2 regions of the Kribbella sp. NPDC051770 genome follow, and region 1 is predicted to be linked to the other one. Evidence: riboswitches for the same ligand, from Rfam matches in the RefSeq annotation. Region 1 holds a riboswitch; the other holds the start of a gene.
The links. Region 1 has a riboswitch for S-adenosylmethionine ahead of thrC (threonine synthase). Riboswitches for the same ligand answer to the same signal wherever they lie in the genome.
Positions count from the first base shown of each region.

Region 2: another riboswitch for S-adenosylmethionine. It lies ahead of AB0M01_RS18025 (aminotransferase class V-fold PLP-dependent enzyme); the one in region 1 lies ahead of thrC (threonine synthase).

Region 1 is NZ_JBFAYT010000002.1:267,028-271,435, reverse strand. Features, by position in the region: gene AB0M01_RS07905 (cation:proton antiporter) at 1-739, shown strand, start outside; gene AB0M01_RS07900 (helix-turn-helix domain-containing protein) at 934-1,893, shown strand; SAM riboswitch class I at 2,003-2,143, shown strand; gene thrC (threonine synthase) at 2,155-3,414, shown strand; gene AB0M01_RS07890 (ubiquitin-like small modifier protein 1) at 3,411-3,689, shown strand; gene AB0M01_RS07885 (GH92 family glycosyl hydrolase) at 3,793-4,408, shown strand, end outside.
Region 2 is NZ_JBFAYT010000005.1:46,466-50,873, forward strand. Features, by position in the region: gene AB0M01_RS18015 (DUF4184 family protein) at 1-677, opposite strand, end outside; gene AB0M01_RS18020 (DinB family protein) at 882-1,397, opposite strand; SAM riboswitch class IV at 1,775-1,888, shown strand; gene AB0M01_RS18025 (aminotransferase class V-fold PLP-dependent enzyme) at 1,904-3,259, shown strand; gene AB0M01_RS18030 (prolyl oligopeptidase family serine peptidase) at 3,363-4,408, opposite strand, start outside.

The sequences.
Region 1 (4,408 bases):
GCTGAACGACGGGCTCGCGTTCCCGCTGGTCTACCTCGCGGTGTTCGCCGCGACCAAGGGCGCCCTCGGCGACTGGGCGCTGGAGTGGATCGCCTGGGACCTGATCGGCAAGACACTGATCGGTGTCGTCGTCGGTGCGGTCACCGGCAGACTGCTCGGCCGGATGGCGTTCTCGGCGCCGGTGCCGAGCTTCCGGCTGGCCGACTCGCGCGAACCCGTGCTCGCGCTGGCGATGACGCTCGGCGTCTACGGCCTCGCGGAAGTGCTGCACGGCTACGGCTTCCTCGCGGTGTTCGTCGCCGCGCTGGCGCTGCGGTCGGCCGAGCGGTCGCACGACTTCCACGAGGAGCTGCACAGCTTCATCGAGCAGGTCGAGCACATCCTCACCTGGGGGATTCTGCTGCTGCTCGGCGTCGCGATCACGGGTGGGCTGCTGCAGCCGCTGGATGTTCGCGGTGTGGCGATCGGCGCCGCGCTGATCCTCGTCCTGCGGCCGCTGACCGCCTGGCTCAGCCTGCACCGGACGGAGATGCGCCGCTCGGAGCGCTGGGTGACCGCGGCGTTCGGCGTCCGCGGCGTCGGCTCGATCTTCTACCTCGCGTACGCCGGCGCCGACTTCGCCGACGACCTGCCGTGGTTGTGGGCGACAGTCGGGTTCACGGTCGTACTCAGTGTGGTTGTACACGGCATCGCAGCGACCCCGCTGATGCGGATGCTCGAACGCCGCCGCGAGGCCTGAGCCGGCCAGGTGCCTGACGCCTGATCGGTGCCGGGCCGTATGCGCGAGCGGGCGGCTCGACGCCGTGCCGCAGTGCTGAGGCCGCGTGCAGACCAGCCAGAAAGTCCTTCAGTTTCTCGAACATGTCTCCATCGTCCGAGCGCTCGGCCTCGGCGAGAAGTGGCGTAGTAGACGCCTATCGCTAAGATTTTGACATGTCGACAGTCTCGGTGCTCGCGTACGACGGGATGACCGCGTTCGAGGCCGGCATCGTGATCGAGGTGTTCGGGCTGGTCTGGCCCGATATCGACCAGCCCTGGTACGAGCTCAAGGTCTGCACCGAGACGCCCGACCCGATCCGCGTGATCGGTGGTGCGACGCTGTCGACGCCGCATGGGCTGGACGACTTCGCGGCCGCCGACACCGTCGTCGTGCCGAGCGTCGCCAACCCCTCGGCGACCACATCTCCCCAGCTCATCGAGGCCCTCCAGTCAGCGCATCGCCGGGGCGCCCGCATCGTCTCGATCTGCTCCGGCGCCTTCGCGCTCGCGGCCGCGGGCCTGCTCGACGGGCGCCGCGCGACCACCCACTGGCGGTACGCCGACCAGCTGCGCGAGCGCTACCCCGCGATCCACGTCGACCCCGAGCCGCTCTACACCGACGAGGGCGACGTCCTGACCAGCGCCGGCTGCGCGGCCGGGCTCGACCTGGCGCTGCATCTCGTCCGGAAGGACCTCGGCGCCGCCGTCGCGAACGCGGTCGCGCGGCGGCTGGTGATCCAGCCGTACCGCGCGGGTGGGCAGGCGCAGTACATCGAGTCGCCGATGCCGCCGGACCCGGTCGACGCGCCGGTCGCGCGCAGCCTGGGGTGGGCGCTGGAGCACCTGGCCGAGCCGATCGGCGTACCGGATCTGGCCCGCGAGGCCGGGCTGGCACCGCGGACGTACCTGCGGCACTTCACCCGCGAGACCGGTACGACGCCCGCGAAGTGGCTGATCGCCCAGCGGATCCAGGCGGCGCTGGCGATGCTGGAGACCGGGGACGCGCCGGTCGAGGAGATCGCGCTGGCCGCGGGGTTCGCGACGCCGGTGACGTTCCGGCACCACTTCGCCAAGGCGGTGCGGACGTCGCCGTCGGCGTACCGGCGGACGTTCCGCGAGCGCCGTACGGGCTGACGGAGGCGCTCGCAAGCCGAACGCGGAGGGTCGCGCAAGGCTGAGATCTGCCGTCTCGGATGGTGGGATCACAAGACACAATATGGACCCGATTGGGTAACCTCGAACCTGCTCATCCAGAGGGACTGAGGGAAACGGCCCGTTGAAGTCCCGGCAACCCTCCCCGTGGAGGCCTCCTCCTGAGGCGCTCGCGGCGGACCGGTGCCAAATCCGTCCCACGCCGAGATCCGGCGCCCGGGGAAGATGAGGAGGAACCTCTCCATGAGCCAGACCGCCACCCACACCATCCGTGCAGGTGCCTTCGGCAACGGAACGCACCTGAGCTGCCGGGCCTGCGGGGCGAAGTCGGAACTCGGTCCGTTCTACGCGTGTATGGAGTGCTTCGGTCCGCTGGAGGTCGGGTACGAGTACCCGACGATCACCCGCGAGCAGATCGAGGCCGGACCCAAGAACATCTGGCGCTACCAGCCGCTGCTGCCCGTCCCGGTCGACGTGGCCGGCTACCCGAACACCGAGCCGGGCTACACCCGGCTGATCGACGCCGGCAACCTGGCCCGCGAGCTCGGGCTGCGGAAGCTCTGGGTGAAGGACGACTCGGGCAACCCCACGCACTCCTTCAAGGACCGTGTGGTCGCGAGTGCCCTGAGCGCCACCCGTGAGCTGGGCATGAAGGTCTTCGCCTGCCCCTCCACCGGCAACCTGGCCAACGCGGTCGCCGCGGCCGCCGCCCGGGCCGGCATCCGCTCGGTCGTGTTCATCCCGCACGACCTCGAGCGCCCGAAGGTGATCACCACCGCCGTGTACGGCGGCACGCTGGTCGCCGTCGAGGGCAACTACGACGACGTGAACAAGCTCGCCTCCGAGATCGCCGGCGAGGAGGAGGGCTGGGCGTTCGTCAACGTGAACGTCCGCCCGTACTACTCCGAGGGCAGCAAGACGCTGGCCTTCGAGATCGCCGAGCAGCTCGGCTGGCGGATCCCGCAGCAGGTGGTGATCCCGGTCGCGTCCGGCTCGCAGCTGACCAAGATCGACAAGGGCTTCACCGAGCTCGGCAAGCTGGGCCTGGTCGACGCCACCGACTACAAGATCTACGGCGCGCAGGCGACCGGCTGCTCGCCGGTGGCGCAGGCGTTCCGCGACGGCCACGACGTGGTCAAGCCGGTCAAGCCGGACACCATCGCCAAGTCGCTGGCGATCGGCAACCCGGCCGACGGGCCGTACGTGCTCGACGTCGCCCGGCGTACCGGTGGAGTGATCGAGGACGTCAGTGACGAAGAGGTCGTCGAGGGCATCCAGCTGCTGGCTCGCACCGAGGGCATCTTCACCGAGACCGCGGGCGGGGTGACCGTCGCGACGCTGAAGAAGCTGATCGCCACCGGCCAGCTCGACCCCGAGGCCGAGACGGTGATCATCAACTCCGGCGACGGGCTGAAGACGCTCGACGCGGTGGCCGACCGGGTCGGCCCGAAGGTGACCATCCCCGCGTCGTACGACGCCTTCGTGAAGGCAGGTCTGCAGTGAGCGTCAGTGTCCGCGTCCCGACCATCCTGCGGCCCTACACCCAGGGCGCGTCCGAGGTCTCCGTCGAAGGCTCGACCCTGAGCGAGGTGCTGGAGTCGCTCGACGCATCGTACCCGGGCATCAAGGGCCGCGTCCTGGACGACTCCGGCGAGCTGCGCCGCTTCGTGAACGTGTACGTCGACAACGACGACGTCCGGTTCGCCGAGGGGCTGCAGACCTCGATCAAGGACGGCGGTCAGGTCTCGATCATCCCGGCGGTCGCCGGCGGCTGCTGACCCGCACAGCTCGTACGTCGAGACCCCCGGCCGACCGGCCGGGGGTCTCGGTGGTTTCTGGCATGCTATGTCCGGACATGGAGCGGAGCTGTGGAGGACCGGCATGAGTCAGCGTGAGGCTGTCGACGACATCGATCCGTTGATCGGGGCGTTGACGACGTCGCCGGACACGGCGTGCGGCAAGACGTTCCCGGGGCCGGTGCGGCCGTTCGGGATGGTGCAGCTGAGTCCGGACACGGTCAGCGGCGGCGACCACGGCAGCGGCTACTCGGCGGACATGGAGACCATCGAGGGGTTCAGCTTCACCCACCTCGGCGGGATCGGCTGCTACGGCGACCTCGGGAACCTGCAGGTGATGCCGCAGACCGGACCGCTGGTCACCGGGCGCGTCGCCGCCAACAGCCGCTACCGCAACCAGGTCGTGAAGGCCGGCTACTACGCCGTCGACCTCGACCGCTACCAGGTGCGCACCGAGCTGACCGCGACCGAGCGCGCGGGCATCATCCGGTTCACGTACGCCGAGGCCGGGCCGGCGCGGATCAAGGTCGACCTGTCCCGCCGGGTCGGCTTCGACGGGTCGCACTCGGTCGAGCAGCACGTCGTCCTGGTCGACGACCACACGGTCGAGGGCTGGATGCGCTGCGACCGCAGCGGCGGCGGCTGGATCTGCGGCACCGGGCCGGAGTACACGGTGTACTTCTCGCTGCAGCTCTCGCAGC
Region 2 (4,408 bases), on a different contig from region 1:
AAGCGGACTGCGGCTTCGCCGACCAGCTCGGAGTCCTGGGCGGCGCGGCGGACCTCGACCACGGCGGCGACGACTGCGAGGACGGCGGCCGCGGCCAGTACGGCGTACCGGGTGGTGGGGGCGAGGCCCGACTCGACTGGTGACGGGGTGGTGCGGCGCCACCACAGGTACAGGTAGATGGCGATCAGGGCGATGCCGCCGACGCTGCTGACGTACTGGAGGACGCGGTTGACGTCCCAGGTCGGGGTGATCGCGGTGGTCAGGAACGACCAGCGGTCGACGAAGTAGCCGTCGCCGTGGGTGAAGGAGTCCCAGAGGACGTGGGTGAAGCCGCCCAGGTAGAGGGAGATGACGGTCCAGAGCACGCTCGGGCGCTGTGGTGCTGGGAGTCGGCCGGCGAGGGCGGCCGGCGCGAGGGCGATCAGAGGTCGCTTCACCAGCAGGTGGAAGACCAGGAACCCGAGCAGCGCCAGGAGCGGGTCGAGCCAGAGCGCTGACGTGAAGTCGTGGGTGAGGGTCAGCGTCAGGTTGCCGTTGATGTAGCGGGTCGCGAAGGTGTAGAGCGGGCCGACGTACAGCAGGTCGGGGGCCAGCGCGCCCGCGACCAGCGCGGACGCGACGAACGGCTTCCGGATCAGCGGGAGGACGGCGGCCGGGTGGGCCAACGGGAAAGGCACCGCCGCAGCCTAAGGGATTAGGGGCTCACAGCAACAGAACGAGGGGCGGCGGGGCGGGGCGGGGCGAGCCGGCCGGCGGCGCGACGGACGCGTTGGGCAAGCAACGGACGCGTTGCGCAGGCGACGGACGCGTTGCGAAAGGAGCCCACGCCGACACCGCCGCGGCCCGTCCCGAGCTGCCGGGATCAAGTACGGGCCGCCGCGTCAGGCGCCGGTGACGCCGTCGAGGTGTTCGCGGAGGAGGTCGGCGTGGCCGCTGTGGCGGGCATACTCGCCGATCAGGTGGATGTAGATCATGCGCAGCGACGACTCCTCGCCGGAGAACGTGAAGCGGTCGTCGAGCGAGCGGCCGGCGGCGGCCTCGTCGGACAGCTTCCACTCCTCGATCAGCGCCTCGTACGACGCCTGCGCGTCGGCCGCGTCGATCAGCTCGAAGTCCGCGTCCTTGCCGAGCGCCGGGTCGAAGACCGGCTCGGCCGGTACGTCGGCGAAGTGGATCCGGAACCAGATCCGCTCGACCTTGCGCGCGTGCCGGATCAGGCCGAGCAGCGACAGGGTGGACGGCGGTGCGCTGCGCTGGGCGAGCTGCTCCGGGGTCAGGCCCGCGCACTTGTAGAGCAGGGTCTGACGGTAGAAGTCCAGGTAGCCGGCGAGCAGTTCGCGCTCGGGGGCGACGAGCGAGCCGGTCGGGCGCTCGACGGCGGGGGCGGTCCAAGTCATCCCGGCATCCTCCCCCGACGAGGGCTCAGCCCGCATCCCGGTATTCCTGCGTCCCGGTATTCCGCATCCCCCTCACCCACATCCCCGCATCGCCGCATCGCCGCATCGCCGCATCCTCCCCCGGGGCGACTCAGGCGCCCCCAGCCAAGTACTTCAGGCCCTCCTTCAGGTAGCTGCGCGGGTTGGTGTCGAGCGCTTCAGCCCACGGCGAGTCTGCCTCGCCGCGGGGCCAGGCGCAGCAGGCCGAGTCCGTAGCCGAACATCGCCTCGGCGGGACACTGGTCACCGCGTGCCGCATCTCACCATACGTCACAAGATCTCACACAGCGAGATAGCTGCTGGCGCACCCACCACTCCCCCGGCTACCGTCTTCGGCAGGTCATGAGAGCCAGCGACAAGCCCCGGCTAGCTGGACGGCAACCCTCCACCGCGGTGGGGTGCCCCGGGTGAGGACCAGGCCGTGCGGACACCCCGTTCGGCAAGTGCGGACTTCCGGGAGCAGCAGCATGTCCATCCTCTCCATTCTCGAGCCGGCCAACGCCACCAGCACGCGGCAGGCGGTCGCCCGGCTCACCACCGGCAGCATCCCGGCCACGGTCGGTGCCGATCTGCTGGTGCCGCTGGCCGACGGGCGGGTCACCGACTACGCGAACTTCGACCACGGTGCGAGTGCGCCGTGTCTGGAGTCCGTACGCCGGGCCGTCGAGGCGGCGCTGCCGTCGTACGCGTCGGTGCACCGCGGCAACGGCTACGCGTCGCGGATCACGACGCAGTGGTACGAGCGGGCCCGCCGAGAGGTGCACGCGTTCGTCGGCGCTCGCGAGGACGACCAGGTGGTCTTCACGCGGCAGACCACCGACGCGCTCAACCTGCTGGCCAAGGCGCTGCCGGCCGACGCAACCGTGATCGTGTTCGAGTCGGAGCACCACGCCGCGCTGCTCCCCTGGCCGGCTGAGCGGACCGTTCGGCTCCCTGCGCCGACCACCACCGCGGGGGCGGTCAGCGCCGTCGCCGACGCGCTGCGTCAGGCGCCCGAGGGCCCGCGGCTGGTCGTCGTGACCGGCGCGAGCAACGTGACCGGTGAGATCTTCCCCGTCGCCGAGCTCGCCGCCGTCGCCCGGGCGCACGGTGCTCGGATCTGCCTGGACGCCGCGCAGCTCGCTCCGCACCGTGAGGTCGACATCGAGCAGCTGGACGTCGACTGGGTCGCGCTGTCCGGGCACAAGCTCTACGCGCCGTACGGCGCGGGCGCGCTGATCGGTCGCGCTGACTGGCTCAACGCGGCCGACCCGTACCTGTACGGCGGCGGCGCGACCGCCGCTGTCACCACCGACACGACGGTCTGGAACGAGGGGCCGGCCCGGCACGAGGGCGGCTCCCCCAACGTCATCGGCGCGATCGCCCTGGCCGCTGCGTGCGCGGCGATCGCCCAGCACCGCGAGGCGATCGAGCAGCACGAGCGCAGCCTGCTCGCGCGGCTGCGGACCGGTCTGGCGCAGATCGAGGGTGTGGAGACCTACGACATCTTCGGCGCCGACGCCGATCGGGTCGGGACGGTTTGCTTCACGATCGACGGGCTCAACTCCACGCTGGTGTCTGCGGCGCTGTCGGCGGAGTACGGGATCGGTGTGCGGGACGGGAAGTTCTGCGCGCACCTGCTGGTCGGACACCTGCTGCAGGACTCCGGTACGGCGGTCCGTGCGAGCCTCGGGCTCGGCACGACGCGTGAGCACGTCGACCGGCTGGTCGGTGCGGTGCGCACGCTGGCGACCAAGGGGCTCACGCGGCAGTACGAGGAGTCGGCGTACGGCTGCCAGCCGGCCGACGACCCGCGCGACCTGGACGCTCCGCAGATCTGGTGAACACCCAGCACTCACCAACCTGCTGAACCAGGCCGAGCCACCGCTCGGCGAGGCCTGCGAGACCGTCCGACGACGAGGTTGGTGAGTGCTGCAGCTCCGGCAGCTAGAGCTCCGAAGACGAAGAAGGCACCGATAGACCTGTGTGGTGAGCGGCGAACGCCAGCAGGTCGGCCCACTCCGAGGCGACCATGGCGGCGGGTTTTCCGAACCCGTGGCCGGTGTCGACCTCGATCCTGGCCAGCACCGGCGCCTCCCCCGCCTGTGCGTGCTGCAGCGCGGCGATGAACTTGTGGCTGTGCAGCGGCACCACCCGGTCGTCGTGGTCACCGGTGACCACGAGCGTCGCCGGGTACGCCGTACCGTCGTGCAGGTTGTGCAGCGGTGAGTAGGCGAGCAGGTCCTCGAACTGGGCCGGGTCGTCGGGCAGACCGTAGTCCGACGCCCAGCCCGCGCCCACGGTGAACAGGTGGAAGCGCAGCATGTCCAGTACGCCGACGCCGGGCAGTGCGACGGCGAAGAGGTCAGGTCGCTGCGCCATCACAGCACCGACGAGCAGACCGCCGTTGCTGCGCCCGTGCATCGCCAGCTGCGCCGACGTGGTCACGCCGGACGCCACGAGATGCTCGGCGACCGCGATGAAGTCGTCGAACACGTTCTGCTTGTTCGCGAGCCGTCCGGCGTCGTGCCACTCGCTGCCGAACTCGCCACCGCCGCGCAGGTTGGTGACGACCAGCACTCCCCCGGCCGCGAGCCAGGCGGCCCAGCCGGGGCGGTAGTCGGCGAAGACGGGGATGCGGAAGCCGCCGTAGCCCCACTGCAGCGTCGGCCGCGGTGCATCGAAGCCGAGATCACCGCGGCTGATCAGGTAGTACGGCACCGATCGGCCCGGCTCGACCCGCCGCTCCACCGAAACAACAGGCGGTGTGTACGAGGCACCTGACGGCACCAGCTCAGGCAGCGCGCGGGCAACGCCGTCGACCACGACATAGGACAAAGTCGGCTCGACGGTCGTGGAGAAGCCGACGAAGATCTCGGCAGACTTCACCGACGCGTTGAGCCCGACCAATCCCCCAGACCCCGCCGAAACAACCCGCGCATTCCCACCATCCACGTCGTACAGCGTGATCACCGGCTGCGCATCGACCAGCG